Regions from separate parts of the Kitasatospora sp. NPDC088134 genome, predicted to be linked through region 2. Evidence: riboswitches for the same ligand, from Rfam matches in the RefSeq annotation. Region 2 holds a riboswitch; each other region holds the start of a gene.
What was found. Region 2 has a riboswitch for cyclic di-AMP ahead of ACIOHG_RS10885 (transglycosylase family protein). Riboswitches for the same ligand answer to the same signal wherever they lie in the genome.
Positions count from the first base shown of each region.

Region 1 (4,606 bases), on a different contig from region 2:
GAGTGGTCGGGCGGCGCCGCCGGTCGGCGGTGCCGGGCACGCTTCCAAGGTGCCGCAGCGGGCCGGGTCGGCGGAATGAGGCCCACTACCGACTTCGGGGTGGGGTTAACCCCCGCCCGGACCGGGGGCCCGGCCACCCCGCGGGCGGGCGGGGCCCGGGTCCGGGAGCCCGGCGGGCGGGCGGGGACCGGTTAACGTACCTGGGTGGACGACGAAGACCTGCACCTGATCCCGCGCACCCGTGCCGCCGAACTGCTGTCCTGGGCGGCGGGGGCGGACCTCGACCCGGTGCCCGAGCCGGCGGTGCGGACCGTCCTGACCCTGCTGGAGCTGGGCGGGGCCCGGCTGCACGAGGGCTTCCCCGAGCTGTCCTCGCCGGTGCTGGAGCACCTGCTGTACGAGCAGCTGCACCTGTACGTCCAGCCGGACGGTGACCCGGCCCAGTACGCGGCCGCGGTACGGCTGCTGATCGAGCATCAGCGGGCGGCGCGGCGGCTGAACGCGAAGCGCCGGGAGAAGCTGCTCGCGGAGGCGGAGTGGCAGGGCGAGGTGCTGGTGTCGCTGCTGCGCCGGGCCGACCTGGTGACCTGGCCCCGGCTGTACGCGCTGCTGCTGCGCGCGGACGGGGTGCCGACGGACGACCTCGCGGCGGTCCGCGACTGGCTGGCGGCGTTCCGGGAACTGCCGGAGGAGGAGCGGCACGCGGCCTTCGACCGGGCCCCCGACCTGGACGGGGACGGCAACTGGGACCAGCCCGGCCGGCCGCTGCTGGTCGGGGTCTCCACCGACGGGGCGCGGCGGCTGCTGGAGCAGGGCCTGATGACGCGCTCGTACCGGAACCTGGCCGAGCTGAACGCCCGCGGCCTGCCGATGCCGACCGAACTGGCCGGTGAGTTCGAGCAGTTCGAGGAGGCGGTGGCGCAGGCGGCGATCGACCTGTGCGGGGAGTGGACGGTGCCCGGGCTGGCCCGGCTGCTGCTGGAGGAGTTCCCGGACCTGGCGCCGGAGGAGTACTGACCCCGGGGGCGGCGGTTCCGGCAGGAGGCTGCTCGGGTGGGCGGCGGTTCCGGTGGGAGGCCGCTCGGGCGGGTGGCGGTTCCGGTCGGATGTACCCCCGGCGGGGTAGGGCCGGGTCGGGGTGGGGTCGGGGGCGGGTCGGCCGGTCGGACGACCTACGGATCGACCTGACGGACCATCAACCGTGGCCTTACGGACGATCCGTGGGGGCCGGGGGCGGGGGCACTCTTGAGCCATGGACACGACGACCGCTCCGGGCGCGCACCCGGCCGCCCCGCTCTCCCCGCTCCCCCTGACCGCTCCGGTCCGCCGGGTCGCCGCCCTGGCCGCCGCAGCCTGGTCGGCGCTGTTCTCCCTGGTGCACCTGTACTGGCTGCTGGGCGGCCGGATCGGCCTGCCCGACGAACTGTCGGTGCTGGACAACACCCCGCTGCTGGTGATCGACATCGCGGCGGTGCCGATGTGCGCGGTGGCCGCCGCGCTGGCGCTGGCGCTGCTCCGGCCGCCGACGGGCCGAATACCGGCCCGGTGGCTGCTCATCGCGGCCCGGGCCACCGCCGCCCTGCTGGTGTTCCACGCCCTGCCGTCGATACCGGACTGGGCCGCCCTGGCGATCGGCCACCGCTCGGTGGACAGCCTGGACGCGATGGCCCGCTTCGCCACCTTCCTCTACGAGCCGTTCTTCCTGACCGGCGGCCTGCTGTTCGGCCTGGCCGCGTTCGGCCGCCGCAGGGGCGGCCGGAACCGCCGGGCCTGAATCACCGGGCCGGGGCGGACGGCCGGGAGCTGGCACGGGCCAGGACTGACGGGCCGGGGCGGACGGCCGGGAGCTAACGGGCGGAAGCTGGCGCGGGCCAGGACTGACGGGTCGGGGTAGATGGGTCGGAACTAACGGCCGGGAACTGACGCGCGGGAGCCGACCGGCCGAGGCCGGCGCGGGCCGGGGAAGCTGACAAGCCGAAGCCAACAGGGCGGGGCAGACGGGTCGAAACTGGTAGGTCGGGGTCGACGGGCTGAAACTGGCCAACCGGGGCCGACAGGCCGGGCCAGCACGCCGGAGCCAACAGGCCGGGCCAGCACGCCGGAGCCAACAGGCCAACGCCGACGCGGGCCGGGGCCGGAGCTTCCTCGGGGCCGTCGCTCCCCCGTCGCCGTTCCCGCCGTCCGCCGGGCGCGGCGACGGCCGGGGGCCGCCCTGGGCGTCTCCCGGCCGTCGGTGGGGCGGGGGTTACGGCTGGAGGCCGAGCTTCTGCAGCCAGGGCAGCGGGTCGATCGGCGCGCCGCCGCCGGGGCGGACCTCGAGGTGGAGGTGCGGGCCGGTGACGTTGCCGGTGGCGCCGACGGAGCCGAGGACGGTGCCGGGGGTGACCCTCCCGGTGGCGACGCTGATCCGGTAGAGGTGGCAGTACCAGATCTCGGTGCCGTCGGGCAGGGTCTGGATGATCCGGTAGCCGTAGGAGCCGGACCAGCCGGCCGAGGTGATGGTGCCGGCGCCGATGGCGACCACGGGGGTGCCGGTGCGGGCGGCGAAGTCGAGGCCGGTGTGCAGGCGCGACCAGTGCACGCCGGCCTGGCCGAACTCGGCGCTCAGGGTGTAGTCGGCGACCGGCAGGGTGTGCGAGGCGAGCTTGGCCTCGGCCTGCTGCGCGGCGCGCTTCGCCTCGGCGTCCTTGGCGGCGGCGATCCGGGCGGACTCGTCGGCGGCGGTGCGCTGGCCGTCGGCCTGCTGCTGGATGCGGGCGGCGAGGGCGAGCCCGGGGTCGGCGGCGAGCAGTCCGTCCGAGGCCTCGTCGGGGCTGACGATGGCGGGAGCGGCGGCCGGGGCCTGGGCGAAGGCGGTGGCTCCGAACGCGGCGGTCACCGCGGTGACGCCGAGCAGGGGTGCGCTGGAGCGGGAGGACTGGCGGGGCAGCCGGTGCCGGGCGCCCTCGTTGCCGGTCGGGTGGTCGAGCACCTGGGTGCCGGTGCTCTGGGGGTACGTCGACGCCACGGAGGCGTGCTCCTTCCTTCCCTGCCGCCGACCGGGTTAGCTGACGGGTTCGGAGGTGGAAGGTCTCCTACGGTCGGGCCCTGGGGCCGTTCCGATTCACCCCGGTGGAAAGTGGTTCCCCGGCTCCCGGGCCGCCCGGAGGCAGACCCGTGGGATTAGGCGTGGCGCACGGTGCCGCTTGGATACGGCGTTGCCGACCGCGCTGCGTTATCAAACGTTAATCCTATGGACCCCATGATTCCAAGCTCCTCCCGGGAGGCGATGAAAGTTTCCTGACGCCCTATGGGTGATTTGTGATGGTTCGCCAGGTGACCCACGGCGGCCCATGACGGATCGTGACGGGCCCGTTGAGTATCCGTACTCACGACCGGCCGCCACCTCCGGCGGGACCCTGGGGCCATGACCGCACCCGTGCCGCAGCGCACCACCGCCGCCTACTACCTGCAGTCCGTCGCCTCCTTCTCGCTGGCCACCGTCGCCCTCGCCCTCGGGATCGCCTACCTGCCGGTCAGCGCCTGGATGCGGGCCTTCCTGGCCGTCGGAATGATCTACCTGATCACCTCCGCGTTCACGCTGGCCAAGGTGATCCGGGACCGCCAGGACGAGGGCGCGATCACCAGCCGGGTCGACCAGGCCCGCCTGGAGAAGCTGCTCGCCGAGCACGACCCGTTCAAGGTCGACGGGGTCTGACGGGGTCCGACGGGGCGTCGGCGGGCACCGGCGCCCATGGGCAGCCCCGAGGGCCGCCTCGGCGGGACAGCCGGAGAGCGAGGCCGAGGGGTTGACGGCTAAGGCTATTAGCCTTAGCTTTATAGCTATCGGAAGCAGCCGGACCGCCAGGGCCCGGAGCGCCGGACGCCCGCCCAGGAGGCCCGCGATGAACAGCACCCTCGGCACCACCACCCGGTACCTCGACGTCACCGGCGGCCGGATCGCCTACGACGACGCCCCCGGCGCCGGCGTCCCGGTGGTGCTGCTGCCCGGCATGCTCGACAAGCGCTCCGCGTACCGGCACCTCGCCCCGCTGCTGACCGCCGCGGGCCACCGGGTGGTCACCATGGACCTGCGCGGCCTCGGCGAGTCCTCGACCGGGTTCGACGACTACTCCCCCGCCGCGATCGCCGAGGACCTGGTCGCCCTGCTCGCCCACCTCGACCTGCGCGGCGCGGTGCTGGTCGGCAACTCCTACACCGGCGCCACCGTGGTCCGGGCCGCCGAGCTGGCCCCCGAGCGGACCGGCGGTGTGGTGCTGATCGACGCCTTCATCGAGAACCTGCCGCTGAACGGCTTCCAGAAGGCCCTGTTCGGCCTGGTCGGCCCGCTGGTGGCGACCTTCCCCGGCCTGTGGGGCGCGCTGCAGAAGTTCTACTACCCGACCGAGCGCCCGGCCGACTTCGACGCCTACCGGGCCGAGCTGTCCGCGATGCTCCGCGAGCCCGCCCGGAAGGCCGCCCTGCGCGGTTACCTGGGCGGCGACTCGGCGCCGGTCGGCTGGTGCGCGGCGGTGGACGTCCCGGCGCTGGTGCTGATGGGCGACAAGGACCCCGACTTCCCGAAGCCCGAGCTGATCGCGGACCGGCAGGCCACCGCGCTGCGCGG
Region 1 covers NZ_JBIUTD010000029.1:78,981-83,586, reverse strand. The annotation lists gene ACIOHG_RS31975 (hypothetical protein) at 205-1,017, shown strand; gene ACIOHG_RS31970 (DUF3995 domain-containing protein) at 1,253-1,774, shown strand; gene ACIOHG_RS31965 (M23 family metallopeptidase) at 2,246-3,007, opposite strand; cyclic di-AMP (ydaO/yuaA leader) riboswitch at 3,018-3,179, opposite strand; gene ACIOHG_RS31960 (YiaA/YiaB family inner membrane protein) at 3,407-3,697, shown strand; gene ACIOHG_RS31955 (alpha/beta fold hydrolase) at 3,885-4,606, shown strand, end outside.
Region 1: linked by a shared signal. The riboswitch ahead of ACIOHG_RS31965 (M23 family metallopeptidase) and the one ahead of ACIOHG_RS10885 (transglycosylase family protein) in region 2 are both predicted to bind cyclic di-AMP.

Region 2 (4,606 bases):
TTGCCGGCCGCCGCGGCGGGGGCGATCTCCGGGGCCGCCTTCACCAGGTCCGCGTCGGGCTTCAACCACGCCTCCGCGTTGGTCCGGAGGATCTCCGCCGAACCCTTGCCCTCGTTGCGGTAACCACCCCTGCAGCCCCGGACGCTGTCCCCGGCGAAGGTGCCGGTGAGCGCTCCCTCGGGGTGTCCGGGCATGGAGACCGTGTACGTCGTGCTCATCAACTGCTCGCCGGCGGCCCGCGTCCGGGCCACGATCTCCTCCACCGGCAGGCTCTGCAGGGCGACCGCGGCGGACGCCGGGGCCGAGGCCGCCGGAGCGGACGCCCCCTTCGCCGGCTCCGGGTCCGACCCGCAGGCCGCCAGGCCCGACAGCCCGGTCCCGGCCAGCGCGATCACGGCCAGCGGTCTCACCACGCGCACGACAACCCCCACAGTTCGTATGACCATCGAGTCCGCGAGTCTGCCAGCGCGTCGAGGACATCCGCCGCACCAGCTCCGCCCCCATTACCTCTGCTTTACCGAAGCCGCACCCCTCCCACGTGGTGGGATGACCGTCGTGTTCAGCCTCACCGTGTCCCGGGGGCTCACCGTCGCCGAGACGACCGCCGCCCTCGCGGACCTGCTGCCGCCCGGCGCGCACCTCGTGGTGCAGCCGCCGGGCGCCGACGTCCCGGCGGACCCGGGGAGCCTGTGGGCGACCCTGGAGCCCACCGCGGACCCGGCCTGGCCGCTCGGCCTCGTGGTCCACACCCACGCCTGCGACCTGGGCCCGCACCCCGACCTGCGCCTCGCCGAACACCTCGCCCGACGCCTCGCCGTGGACGTCCTGTGCGGCACCGACCCGGCCTTCACCGACGTCGACCCCCAGGACCCCTCCTACTCGCTGGCCCTGGTCGACGGCCGCTGGCACCTCGCCGACACCACCGGCGCCCGCCTCTGGGACGACGGCACCGACGGCACCGACGCCCCCGTCGAACTCCTCCGCCCGGCCCCGGTCGACACCGCCTGAGCCACCCCGCCCGTCAGAACCGGCCGGTGTCCAGCTCCAGGTCGAACGGCGCGGGCAGCCGCACGCCCCGTCCGAACGGATGCGGCCCGTCCACCTCCTCGTACCCCAGCCGCCCCGGCCCGGAGAAGACGGTGCACTCCCGCAACTGCCGGTCCACCAGGAGGTAGACCGGTGCCCCGTACTGTCCGTACCGCCGCCGCTTGACCGTCCGGTCCGGCTCCCCGTTCGACGGCGAGGTGACCTCGACCACCAACAGGGTCTGCTCCGGCAGCAGCGCCCCCTCGGTCTTCACCGCCAACTCGGCCGGGACCACCGCCAGATCGGGAATGAACCAGTTCTCACTGCCGGGCAGGTCGAGGTTCCCCGAACCGGGGACCAGCCCCAACTCCTCCAGCCGCGGCGCGATCTGCCGACGCACCACTTCGGCGGCGCTCTCGTGCGCCCAGGACCGCGCCACGGGGGCGATGACTCCCTCGACGACCTCCGCGCGGTCCCCCGCGACGTGCTGGACCGCGTACTTCAGGGCCCGCTCCGGATCAGTGACGCCGTAGTCCCGAGGGACGTGGGCTGCCGTACTCATGGCGCACCTCCGCTGCTCTTCGCCCGCCCGATTCTCCTCCCCCGGGCACCGCTCCCGACCGCGCCGTCCGGGAAGTTCACCGTTTCGAGCGGGAGCAGATCCGCACCCCAACAACTGAACGCGTTCAAATGTATGCCACACTGTCGCCCACGAACCGTAGGAACGGCCAGGGGGGCAGCGATGGGGAACGGCAGCAGCGGGTGGCGCGGAGCACCCTGGCGGGGGCTGGTGGTCGCGTGGCTGATGGCGGCTCTGGCGGGGACGTACAGCGGGTCGTCGGCGTACTTGCTGCTGCTCGGCCCCCTCCCGGCACTCCCGCTGGGGTTCCTGCTCGGCCGGTGGCGCTCCGGGGTGGCCCTGGGGCTGGCGGCCGGGGCCGGGGTCGGGGCGATTCCCCTGGCCGTCGCCGTGACGGGCGACCTCCACGAGGCCGGGGTGATCGACGCACTGCTCACGCTCTCCGGCCTGGCGGCGATGGGTGCCGTGCTGTACACGCTGCCCCTGCTGATCGGCGGCGGCGCGGGCCTGTGGTGTGCCGACGGAGCGTCAACAGGTCGTTCACGGACCGGCCGGGGCGGGGCGTGACGGTTGCGTGATGTCAGCGCGACGCGCTTGTGATTGACGCGTTCGAGTGAATAGGGTTCCTTCCAGCCCGCACCGTCGGGCCCCGCGCGCGGACACGCCGAGCCCTGTCCACCGTGCTGCCGGGTCGACCACCACAACCCTTGGACAGGGGTGGGGGAACCAGGTTTGTTGCCGTCCCCGCGGCTCGGGGTGAAGTCGTCCGCACCGGTTCCGTCCGGGGCGCGGCGGCCGGACCTCCCTCCCGGTCCGAACCCGACAGCTCACCTCGCAGGCGTACGGAGAGGATCTCGCATGCTCTTCACGGGTTCGGGGCGCCACCGCCGGCAGGGCCAGGCGGAGAAGGCGGCCGAGCGCGCGCTCGCCGCGGCCGGCGTGGCCGGTCTCGGCATCGCCATGCCACTGCTCGCCGCCACCGGCGCGCACGCCGCGCCGAGCGCGGTCTGGGACCGGGTCGCCGACTGCGAGAGCGGCGGCAACTGGGGTTCCGACCAGGGCAACGGCCTGTACGGCGGTCTCCAGATCAACGCCCAGCGCTGGGCCGACTACGGCGGCACCTCGTACGCGGCGCTGCCGAACGCGGCCAGCCGCAGCCAGCAGATCGCCGTCGCCGAGCGCATCCTCGCCACCGAGGGCCCGTCGGCCTGGTCCTCCTGCGCCGACGGCGCGGGCCTGGACGTGGCCTCCGCGCCGGGTGTCGTGGACGACAACGACTCGGCGGACGAGACGGGTTCGCTGCGCGGGGCCCGGGGCGCCGCCGCCGTCGACACGGCCGCGGACGGCACCCGGCCGGGCCAGGCGGGCGCGCCGGTCTTCTCCGGCCTGCCGGGGTACGACCCGGTGTACCAGGTGTACTGGTACGAGAAGAACGGCGGCTGGTTCTGGACCAGTCACCAGAGCCTGTACGAGCGCTACCTGCAGCTGACGCACCCTCAGCCGGTCGCGCCCACCGCCACGCCGTCGCCGACCGCCCCGGCCGCGCCGACCACCCCGACCACGCCGGTCTCCCCCACCGTCCCGGCCGACCCGAGCACCCCGGTCCTGCCGAGCCTCCCCGGCCTCCCGGTGGCGCCGACCGACCCGACCGCCACGCCGAGCCCGACGACGCCCGGCACGCCCGGCACCACGCCCGGAACCGGCAACGACGGCTCCCAGGGCGGCCAGGGGAACAACGGAAACCACGGGAGCAACGGGAACGGCGGCACCCCGCTCATCCCCGGCACCACTCCGACCACCCCGGCCGCGCCGTCCGACGCCGTGTCCGACGCCCCGTCACCGACCGCGGGCAGCACCGCCCCGGCCGCCGCACCCACCACCACCCCGGCGGCCGCAGCCCCGGCCCAGGCGGCCGCCGCCCCGCCGAGCGCCACCCCCGCCCCCGCCGCGCCGTACACGGTGGGCCCGGGCGACACCCTGATCGGGATCGCCAAGAGCCAGCAGGTGGACGGCGGTTGGTCCGAGCTCTACAAGACCAACCAGCAGGTGGTGGGCGAGAACCCGGACCTGATCCGGCCCGGCCAGGTGCTGAACCTGGGCTGACGCCCTCGCGGACCGACCGCCGTCACCCGGGAACACCAGGAACACCGGGAACACCGGGAACACCGGGGACGGCGGCCAGTCCGGTGCAGTTCCGAAGGCCGTCCCGCCGTTGCAGGGCGGCCTTCGCCGCGTCCCCGGTCTGCGGGACGGGCACGCCCCGGCCGTCGATGTGCGCGGGGGTGAAGGTCTCGCCGGTGACCTTGCCCTCGCCGGTGATGGTGAGGGTGGCGACACCGGTCTCGTCGGAGGCGGTGTAGTCGGAGGTGCCGTACCAGAGGAAGTTGCCGTAGCCGTACGCCACGTAGGTGTTCCCGAGCATGCCGGAGCCGAGCATGGTGTGCGCGTGGGTGCCGACCACGGCGGTCGCCCCGGCGGCGGCGGCCTTCTTGGCGATCCTGGTCTGGGCGGCGGTCGGGCAGGCCTTGCCCTCGTCGCCCCAGTGCAGGTAGACGAGGACCACGGGGGCCTGGGCCTTGGCGGCGGTGACGGCGCGGACCAGCGCGGCCTCGTCCAGGGCGGAGGCGATGCCGGGCTTGCGGTCGCCGGCCCGCCACTTCTGGTTGGTCAGGTCCTCGATCTGACTGGCTGCCAGCACGGCGACCTTCACGCCGCGCACCGTGGTGACGTACGGCGCGTACGCCTCCTTGGCGTCCTTGCCGATGCCGATCACGGCGAGCGGGGCGGCGGCCTTCGCGGCGAGGGTGTCGGCGAGGCCGTCGGGGCCGTAGTCGACGGCGTGGTTGTTGGCCTGCGAGACCACGTCGACGCCGGCGTCCTTGAGCGCGGTCAGCGCCTCGGGGCCGGTGCGGAAGGTGTACAGCTTGGGTTCGGGCTTCCCCCGGGCGGTGATCGCGCTCTCCAGGTTGAGCACCGCGAGGTCGGCGGCGGACAGCGTCG
Region 2 covers NZ_JBIUTD010000005.1:186,056-190,661, forward strand. The annotation lists gene ACIOHG_RS10865 (hypothetical protein) at 1-419, opposite strand, end outside; gene ACIOHG_RS10870 (hypothetical protein) at 547-1,008, shown strand; gene ACIOHG_RS10875 (Uma2 family endonuclease) at 1,022-1,588, opposite strand; gene ACIOHG_RS10880 (hypothetical protein) at 1,769-2,173, shown strand; cyclic di-AMP (ydaO/yuaA leader) riboswitch at 2,293-2,461, shown strand; gene ACIOHG_RS10885 (transglycosylase family protein) at 2,465-3,709, shown strand; gene ACIOHG_RS10890 (CapA family protein) at 3,732-4,606, opposite strand, start outside.

Region 3 (4,606 bases), on a different contig from region 2:
CGCATCAGCGCCGTCAGCGCGCCGCGCCGCCGGTGCGTCGGCAGCACGCCCACCATCGTCACGCCCGCCACCGGCAGCACCGCCCCGCCGGGCACCGCCAGCCGCAGGCTGAAGATCCCGCCGCCGCCGACGATCCGGTCGCCCTCGCAGATCGCCAGCGAGCGCTCCACCTCCGTCAACTCCCGCCACAGCGCCCGCTCCTCGGGCGGCTCCGGGGTACCGCCGAAGGCCACGTCCACCGTGCCGTACCAGGGCTCCCACTCCTCGGCCCGCAGGGGTCGCACGGTCAGTTCGGGCTGTCGCATCGTCATGACGCCCTGCCTACCAGGCGATCCGTCCGCCCGCGACCGATTTGTCGCCCCGCCCTGCCCCGGCCTGTCGCCCGCCCCCCGCCCGGCGGCCGAAACCCGCCGCCGCGGCCCGGCCCGCTGCACTCCGTGCCACCCGGCCCGTCGACGCGCGGACCGCCGGTGGATAAGGTCGGTCCCCATGGCCGGCAGCGCGCGCCCCAGTGCGACGGGCCGGGACCGCAGGACGTCCCGCGAACCCGTGACGGCCCGGCTGCGCGCGGCGCTGTCCCGGGCCCGACGCAGGCTGCGCCGCACCGGGGTCGACTACTTCCGCGGCGACGGCGCCGACTGGTGGGCGTTCGCCGCCCTCGCCCTCGCCGTCCCGCTGCTGGTCCTGCTCAACATCCTCGCCCCCGACTGGGCCCCGCCGACCGCGCTGGTGCTGCCGGTGCTGGCCGGCGCCCTGCTGCTGCGCCCCGGCACCCTGGTCCTGCTGTACGCCGTCGCCGCGGCCGGCCTGGTCACCGAGTCCCTGGTGCACACCGGCGAGCGGCTGGCCTCCGCCACCCCCGACGCCTACGGCCCCGGCGTCACCCCCGGCGCCGCCCTGGTGGTCGGCGCCGTCGGCGTGGCCGGCCTGCTGGTCGCCCAGTTCCGCCGCCGGGTCGGCGTGCCCTGGCGCGGCGGCTCCACCATGCTCTTCGACCTGCGCGAGCGCATCCGGGTCCAGGGCCGGATGCCCCACCTGCCCGACGGCTGGCACACCGACACCGCGCTCCGCCCGGCCGGCGGCCAGTCCTTCTCCGGCGACTTCATGGTCGCCGCCCGGACCGGCCCCGGCGGCCGGATGCTGGAGGCCGTCCTCGCCGACGTCTCCGGCAAGGGCATGGACGCGGGCAGCCGCGCCCTGCTGCTCTCCGGCGCCTTCGGCGGGCTGCTCGGCTCGCTGCCCGCCCACGACTTCCTGCCCGCCGCCAACGGCTACCTGCTGCGCCAGGACTGGGCCGAGGGCTTCGCCACCGCCGCCCACCTGGTGCTCGACCTGGACACCGGCGAGTACGAACTCCTCTCGGCCGGCCACCTCCCCGGCATGCACCGCCTCGCCGGGGCCGGCCACTGGGAGGTCAAGGAGGCCGAGGGCCCGCTGCTCGGGGTCTACGACGGCGCCAAGTTCGAAGGGGTGCGCGGCACCCTGGGCCCCGGCGACCTGCTGATGCTCTGCACCGACGGCATGGTCGAGATCCCCGGCCGGGACCTCGGCGAGGGCATGGACCGGCTGATGGGCGAGGCCGACCGGCTGGTCGCCACCGCCCCGCTGGCCGGCCGCTCCGGCGCCGCGGTCCGGCTGATCGACACCGTCGCCAAGCACGTCAACGACGACCGGGCGGTCCTGCTGGTCTGGCGCGGCTGAGGGCAGGCCCGGGACACTGCGGCCGACCTTCCGGATTGCGGAGGGCCGGTGAGCGCGGGGTGTCCACGGAGTGTCAAACCCGGACGTTGATCTTCGGCCAATTCCCGGGCGCCGACCGGGCGGTGGACGACCCCCGGATCTGCCTGCCGATATGCCCGCAGGCCCGCGCCGGGGCCCGCCCCGCCGACGCTCCGTCAGAACGCGTCCGCTATCGTCACGGTCGGCGAAAATCAGTCCCACCACCCCGGTTCGCACCCCGGGCGACGGGGCAAGTCCTTTACGCAGTAGGCACGAACGACCACACTGAGTCCGGATGGAGTGGTGGGGACACGGGGGGCAGGGGCCGGTTTCCGCCTGGAACCGCCGTCGGTTCCGCCCGAAGGTTCCGACCCGAACCCCCGCCACGAATCGAGGAAGTGAGTCCCGGTGGCCTTCTCCGTCTCCGCGCTTGTCCTGTTCGGCGTCATCGTCGCCATCTTCATCCGCAACAAGCAGCTGAAGACCGGGCACGCCATCATGGCCGCCCTGTTCGGCTTCATGCTCAGCCAGTCGACCATGGCCGGGCCGATCCAGCAGTTCCTCTCCTCGGTCTCCAAGGCGATCGCCAGCATCGCGGGCTGACGCACCGTCGGCTCCCCGAGCGCGACCTCACGCAGGACCTCACGACGGCCGGGACGGACCCCGGGCCGTCCATTCGGCCTGCCCGCGGGTGACCAGGGTCACCCGCACCCTCACGCCAGGTGAGCGCCCGACCGCGCGCGGTGGCCGATGTCGCCCGCTGTGCCCGGTTCGTAGGCGACCCGTCATGATCCCGTGCGCGCAGCGCGGCCGCCCGGCCGACGGAGCGTGACCTGGCGGACCGTCAGCCCCTTCCCGATCTTGGGAACGGGGCTTTTCGGCGCTTGCCAGCTCTCCGACCTGTGGGTTTTGCTTCCACCGCAGCCCGGCCACTGACCGGGCAGGCCACCGAGCGGAACGCCTAGTCCTGCCGTCGCCCGGTGCCGACCAGATCACCACGCCACGGCAGGAGCGGGGGAACCACAGGTAGTACGCCGGGCCCGGGAACACCGGGAACGGCTCGGGGTGAAGCCGCGGAGACGCGGCCGGGCAACTCTCGCCCGAACCCGACAGCTCACCTCGCAGGCGTCGGAGAGGAACTGCTTCATGTCCGCTCAGGGCAAGCACCGCAAGCCGCGTCTGACCGCCATCGCCCGCATCGTCATCGCCACCGGTGTCGTCGGTGCCGCGATCGGCCTCCCGGTCTCCGCCGCCTCCGCGCACGGCACCGCCGACCACCACGACGGCGGCCGCCAGTGGGCGCACGTCTCGGTCGACGCCACCCCCGTCGCCGACACCGCCGACAGCGCCCCCGCCGCCGAGCAGGCCGCCGCCCCGGCCGCCGCCTCGCACACCTACAAGGTCGTCTCCGGCGACACCCTCTCCCGGATCGCCGACGCGCAGGACGTCGACGGCGGCTGGCAGAAGCTCTACCAGGACAACCGCTCGGTCATCGGCGGCAACCCGGACCTGATCCGCCCCGGCCAGCAGCTGACCGTCAACGGCCAGGCCCCGGCGGCCGCCCCGGCCCCCGCCAAGGCCGCCCCGGCCCCCGCCAAGGCCGCCGCGCCGGCGCAGCCCTCCGCGTCCTCCGCCGACACGGCCGCCGCCAAGACCGCGGCCGCGCCGAAGACCACGACGAAGAGCGTCACCGCCAAGGCCCAGACCCAGGTCCAGGCCCAGGTCCAGACGCAGACCAAGACCCAGCAGACGGCCCCGGCCGCGAGCACCGCCAAGGGCTACGTCGCCCCGGCCCCGGGCAGCGTCACCACCGGCTACAAGGTGGCCGGCTCCAACTGGTCCAGCGGCTACCACACCGGCATCGACTTCCCGGTCTCCACCGGCACCAGCCTGAAGGCGATCGCCGCCGGCACCGTGGTCTCGGCCGGCAACGGCGGCGCCTACGGCAACCAGGTCGTCATCAAGCTCGCCGACGGCAAGTACGCCCAGTACGCCCACCTCTCCTCGATCTCCGTCTCGGCCGGCCAGTCCGTGACGGCGGGCCAGCAGATCGGCCTCTCCGGCGCCACCGGCAACGTCACCGGCCCGCACCTGCACTTCGAGATCCGCACCACCCCGGACTACGGCTCCGACATCGACCCCGTCGCCTACCTGGCGGCCCACGGCGTCAACGTCTGACCCCGGACCCCACCCCCCGAGGGCCCCGCGCACACCCCCGTGCCCGGGGCCTTCGGGCCGTCCGCACGGGCGCTTGGTAGCTTCGTGCGATGGTCGGTCAAATCATCACTCTGGTGGGTGTTCTCGTCGGTGCGCTCACCTCGTACGCGGCGACCTCCGCGGCGGAACGGGCCAAGCACCGCCGGGCGATGGCGACCCGGTGGGACGAGCGCAAGCTGCACGCCTGCGTCGAGTACGCCGCGACGGTGAAGGAGGCACACCGTGCCGCCAAGGCAGTCGTCCTCGGGGCGGCGGTGGACCCCGCCGAACTGCTGGCCGCGATGGAGGCGGCGGAGAGCCGGCGCTCCATCGGCTTCGAGGTACTTGCCCTGCTGGCCGGGCCGGCGGCGGTCGGGGCGGCGGAAGTCGTCAACCTCGCGTTGTGGCGGGGGCTTCGCGCTGCTCGGGCGGGTGTCGAGAACGAGGAGGACGAGGAGTGGGCGGATGCCGCCCGGGAGCTGGTCGCCGGGCTCGGGGCGTTCCACCGGGCGGCGCGGGCGGACCTGGGCATAGCGGGGTAGCCGTGCGCCGATCCGTCGGGTGGGAACGGCGACGGCCCCGACTGCCGGGGCAGTGCGGGGCCGTTGCGGGGATGGAGCGGGTGACGAGAATCGAACTCGCGTGACCAGTTTGGAAGACTGGGGCTCTACCATTGAGCTACACCCGCACA
Region 3 covers NZ_JBIUTD010000039.1:5,099-9,704, reverse strand. The annotation lists gene ACIOHG_RS35445 (GNAT family N-acetyltransferase) at 1-311, opposite strand, end outside; gene ACIOHG_RS35440 (PP2C family protein-serine/threonine phosphatase) at 490-1,701, shown strand; gene ACIOHG_RS35435 (hypothetical protein) at 2,128-2,322, shown strand; cyclic di-AMP (ydaO/yuaA leader) riboswitch at 2,708-2,860, shown strand; gene ACIOHG_RS35430 (peptidoglycan DD-metalloendopeptidase family protein) at 2,866-3,897, shown strand; gene ACIOHG_RS35425 (hypothetical protein) at 4,011-4,457, shown strand; tRNA gene ACIOHG_RS35420 (tRNA-Gly) at 4,530-4,603, opposite strand.
Region 3: linked by a shared signal. The riboswitch ahead of ACIOHG_RS35430 (peptidoglycan DD-metalloendopeptidase family protein) and the one ahead of ACIOHG_RS10885 (transglycosylase family protein) in region 2 are both predicted to bind cyclic di-AMP.

Region 4 (4,606 bases), on a different contig from region 2:
ACGGTGCGGGAGGCGACGCAGCCCTCGTAGACGATGTCGTTCGAGGGGCCCTGCGGGGTGCGGGTGTCGATCGGGCCGTCCCACCAGTAGGCGTCCTCCCAGGTCTGGTGGGAGATGCAGCCGCGGAAGGTGATGCCGTGCGCGGCGTGCGGCACGAAGGCGTGGCTGCCGGTGTCGCGGACCACCACGCCCTCGACCACGGTGCCGCGCGAGGTGTCCAGCAGCATGTGGAAGTGCAGCCCGTAGCGGCCGAGCACCGGCTCGGTGACGGGCTTGCCGTTCCAGCTGTCCTTGCCGTTCGCGCGCGGGCCCATCCAGCGGATCGCGGTGTGCCGGACGTCGGCGTGCCGGTTCGAGGTGAGGTGGACGTGCGCCCGGCCCTGCTCGGTGCCCTCGACCCGGACGTTGCGGGTCAGGTTGAGCACCTCGGCACCGAAGACCGGGCCGCCGCCGACCGCGACCCGGGGGTGGGCGTGCTGCAGCGGGGCGGTGAGCGTGACGGTGGCGCCGTCCACCCGCTGGACCGTCACCAGGTCGTAGGAGGTGGAGAAGTCGTCCTGGTCGGGCGCGGCGGTGGGGGTGACGGTGAGTTCGTCGCCGGGCTGCCAGCCGGTGGGGGCGGCGGCCAGCTTGATCGTGACGTCGCCGGCCCGCAGGTCGGCGGCGGCCCGGACCCAGGCGGTGCGGGGGGCGCCGTCCAGCCGCAGGTAGCCGCGGCCGGTGACCCACAGGCCGGTGTCGCCGTCGACGACCGTCATGCCGCCGCCCTTGAACCGGCGTTCGTCGACGTCCGGGAAGCGCAGGGTGTGGGTGTGGGCGTCGTCTGGGGCGAGCGCCAGGGTGCCGCGCACCTCGACGTTGCCGGAGCTGGCCAGGGTGAGCGAGTGGTCCTTGGCGAACACCAGCGAGCCGGTGGCCTCGATCAGCAGCGAGCCGATCTGGGCGTCGGTGTCGAGCAGCACTTTGTCGGTGATCCGCACCGCGCTGCCCGGGGCCGGGAGCCGGCCGCCCCAGCCCTTGGGGTCGGACCACTTGCGGCCGCCCTCGTCGACCGGCGGGGGCGGTTCGGAGGGCTGCGGGCTCGCGGAGGCGGGCGGCGGGGCGGCGGTGCCGTGCCGGTGGCCCGTCGGCGGGGCACTGGGACGGGGCGGGCCGGCCGCGGTCTCGTCGGCCCCGGCGAGCGACTGCCGCAGCACCGCTCCCCCGCCGACCGCCGTCACCGTCCCGACCGCCAGCCAGGTGAGCATCCGCCGCCGCTCGACCACCGGCCGCCGGTGCCGGCCGGCCGCCGGCTGTTCGTTGTCGCGCTGGTCCACGATGGCCGCCCTCCCGGGGCGCAGGGAACTCCGAACCCCACTCGTTCGCAGCATAGGCAGAAGACCGACCGGGAAGCGGCGTCTTCCGTTTCGCTTAAGCATCCTGACGTACCGTCAGTCACCCGTTCGGCGCCCGGGTCCGGGCGGCCGGGCGATGGCGGCGCCGGGCGGGCGACGGCGCGGACGACGGCGCGCCCGGGGCGCATTCGGGCGCGCGGAAATGCGGGGGCGGAATTCGGACGTCCTCGGCCGGACCGCCCCGGCGGCGCCGGTCGCGCCGGTCGCGCCGGTCACGCCGGGCAAAGCGGACGAAGCACCCGAACCCGCGAGCGCAAACCGCATCGAAACCGAATATCCACCCACCGATTCTCATACTCCCTCAAAACGGGCACAAGATCACCAATTGCCTGACGCCCGGCCACCTCCCTTCACGGGCAAGCGAGTTCGGCGGAAATTCCTTGATCGTGAATTCCGCGCGCCGTGACGCCCGTCACAGGCATTTGCGAATTCCCTTTCCACCTGCTTAATCTCCTGCCCACGTTCGTGGACACACGGACCCAGCCCTCCCGGAACGCCGAGTCCTGCCGCCGGGTGGGTCGGCTCATGCGAAACGCACCGCGGCAGGGGCGGGGGAACCAGGTAAGTCGCCCGGGGACGGTCCAACCGACCGGTCCGGGGCTAGGGGTGAAGCCGTGCGCACCTTCGGGTGGCGCGCGGCCGGGCTACTCCGGCCCGAATCCGACAGCTCACCTCGCAGGCGTGGGAGAGGAACGCTTCTTCATGCTGCCCATCAGCGCCAAGCGCGCCCGCCGCCTGATCGCGACCACCGGCGTGGTCGGCATCGGTCTCACCGTCCCCTGCCTGACCGCCAACACCGCCTCCGCCGCCTCGGTCTCCACCTGGGACAAGGTCGCGCAGTGCGAGTCCAGCGGCGACTGGTCGATCAACACCGGCAACGGCTTCTACGGCGGCCTGCAGTTCACCGCCTCCACCTGGGCCGAGTTCGGCGGCACCGCGTACGCCTCGCGCGCCGACCTGGCCTCCAAGGACCAGCAGATCACCGTCGCCGAGAAGGTGCTCGCCTCGCAGGGCCCCGGCGCCTGGCCGGTGTGCTCGATCCAGGCCGGCCTGACCAAGGGCGGCGGCGCCCCGCAGGTCGACGCCTCCGCCCCGAGCAGCACCAAGTCCGCCGGCGACGCCGTGAAGCCGCAGGCCCCGAAGTCCGAGACCCCGAAGTCGGGTTCCGGCTGGCAGCAGGCCCGGACCCAGAGCAAGCCGCAGGCCCAGCAGCAGACCCAGCAGGCCCGGCAGTCGGCCGGCAGCTACACCGTGCAGGCCGGCGACTGGCTGTCCACCATCGCCCAGCGCGAGCACGTGGACGGCGGCTGGCAGGCGCTGTACGACCTGAACCGGTCCGTCCTCACCGAGGGCCCGGACATGATCTACCCGGGCCAGCAGCTGGCCCTCGGCAACGTCGCCGTCGCCGAGGCCCCGGCCGAGCAGTCGGCGCCCGCCACCAAGTCCTCGTCCTCGTCCTGGAACCGCGCCAAGTCCGCCCCGGGCACCACCGCGGCGAAGCCCGCCGCGCAGGAGACCAAGGCGTCCACCGGCAGCGCCGTCAAGGCGACCGGCTCCAAGGCCGCGGCGATCGACTTCGCGCTCGGCAAGCTCGGCCAGGCGTACATCTACGGCGGCACCGGCAACGGCGGCTGGGACTGCTCCGGCCTGACCCAGGCCGCGTTCCGCCAGGCCGGCATCAGCCTGCCGCGGGTCGCCGCCGACCAGGCCGACTACGCGACCCGGGTCTCGCTGGGCAGCCTGCAGGCCGGCGACCTGCTGTTCTGGTCCAACAACGGCTCCAACTCCGGCGTCTACCACGTCGCCATCTACCTCGGCGACGGCAAGTACGTCGAGGCCGCGAACCCGCGCTCGGGCGTCCGCACCGAGACGATCGCCAACTGGGCGCCGGACTTCGCCGGCCGCGTCTGACCCCCGGTCGGACGCGCACGACACCCCCACGGCACCGCTGCCCCCGGAGACCCTGGTCGGCTCCGGGGGCAGCGGCCTATGCTCGGCCGGACGACCCGCCGGGCCCGAACCCCGTCCGGCGGCGGCCCGACCCCGGAGCGCACCCATGGCGAAGCTGACCATCTCCCTCGACGCGGACCTCGCGCTGGAGGTGATGATGCGGGTCGGCGCGAGCAGCCCGCAGGACGCGGTCGAGCTGATCGTCCGCGACTACCTGGCCACCCGGGCCGGCACCGGCGACCCGCACCGGGGCGAGCGCTTCACCGGCCCCGCCGCGCCCGTCGAGGAGGGCTGAGCCCCGCAGCGAGCGGCCCCGCATTACGGCGCAAGATCCTGAACTGTCAAGGAACTTACCGTCTAGTAAGTTTACTGGCGAGTACCTACCCTGGGCGGATCCCACCCCCACCCAAGGGAGTCCGCCATGGCCCACCCCCTCGCCCGTGCCGGGCGCGACGAGCAGCTGCGCGACCGGGCCCCGGTCGAGGTGTTACGGTCCGGCGGCCGGGTGGTCGAGGCCCGCACCGGGCCGCTGGTGCCGCCGCCCGCGCACGGGAGCCTGGCCGACCTGCCGTTCCGCAACGCCGAACAGGCCCCGGACGCCGTGGTGGTGACCCGGCGTCAGGACGGCGGCCGCTGGCAGCACCTGACGGCCCGGCAGTTCGCCGAGGAGGTCGCGGCGGCCGCCCGCGGACTGGTCGCGGTGGGCGTCCGGCCCGGCGACCGGGTGGTGCTGATGTCCCGGACCAGGTACGAGTGGACGCTGCTGGACTTCGCGGCCTGGGCGGCCGGCGCCGCCGTGGTGCCGGTCTACCCGACCGCCTCGGTCGAGCAGGCCGAGTGGATCGTCCGGGACTCGGCGGCGGTGCTGGCGGTCGCGGAGGACGCCGGGACCGCCGAGGTGCTGACGGTGGCGATCGCCCGGACCGGCGGCACGGTGCCGCTGTGGCGGCTGGACGAGGACGCGGTCGGGGCGCTCGGCGAGCTCGGGAAGGCCGTCCCCGCCGCCGAGTTGGAGCGCCGCCGGGCGGCGCTGGGGCCGCACAGCGAGGCCACCCTGATCTACACCTCCGGCACCACCGGCCGCCCCAAGGGCTGCCTGCTCACCCACGCCAACTTCCTGACCGAGGCCGCCAATTGCCACGCCCTGATGGAGCCGGTGTTCGCGGAGGTCACCGGGGAGCCGCCGTGCACCCTGCTGTTCCTGCCGCTGGCCCACGTGCTGGGCCGGATGCTCCAGGTCACCTGCGTGTACGGCCGGATCA
Region 4 covers NZ_JBIUTD010000025.1:99,073-103,678, reverse strand. The annotation lists gene ACIOHG_RS29925 (hypothetical protein) at 1-1,316, opposite strand, end outside; cyclic di-AMP (ydaO/yuaA leader) riboswitch at 1,918-2,091, shown strand; gene ACIOHG_RS29920 (transglycosylase family protein) at 2,076-3,305, shown strand; gene ACIOHG_RS29915 (hypothetical protein) at 3,451-3,639, shown strand; gene ACIOHG_RS29910 (AMP-dependent synthetase/ligase) at 3,766-4,606, shown strand, end outside.
Region 4: linked by a shared signal. The riboswitch ahead of ACIOHG_RS29920 (transglycosylase family protein) and the one ahead of ACIOHG_RS10885 (transglycosylase family protein) in region 2 are both predicted to bind cyclic di-AMP.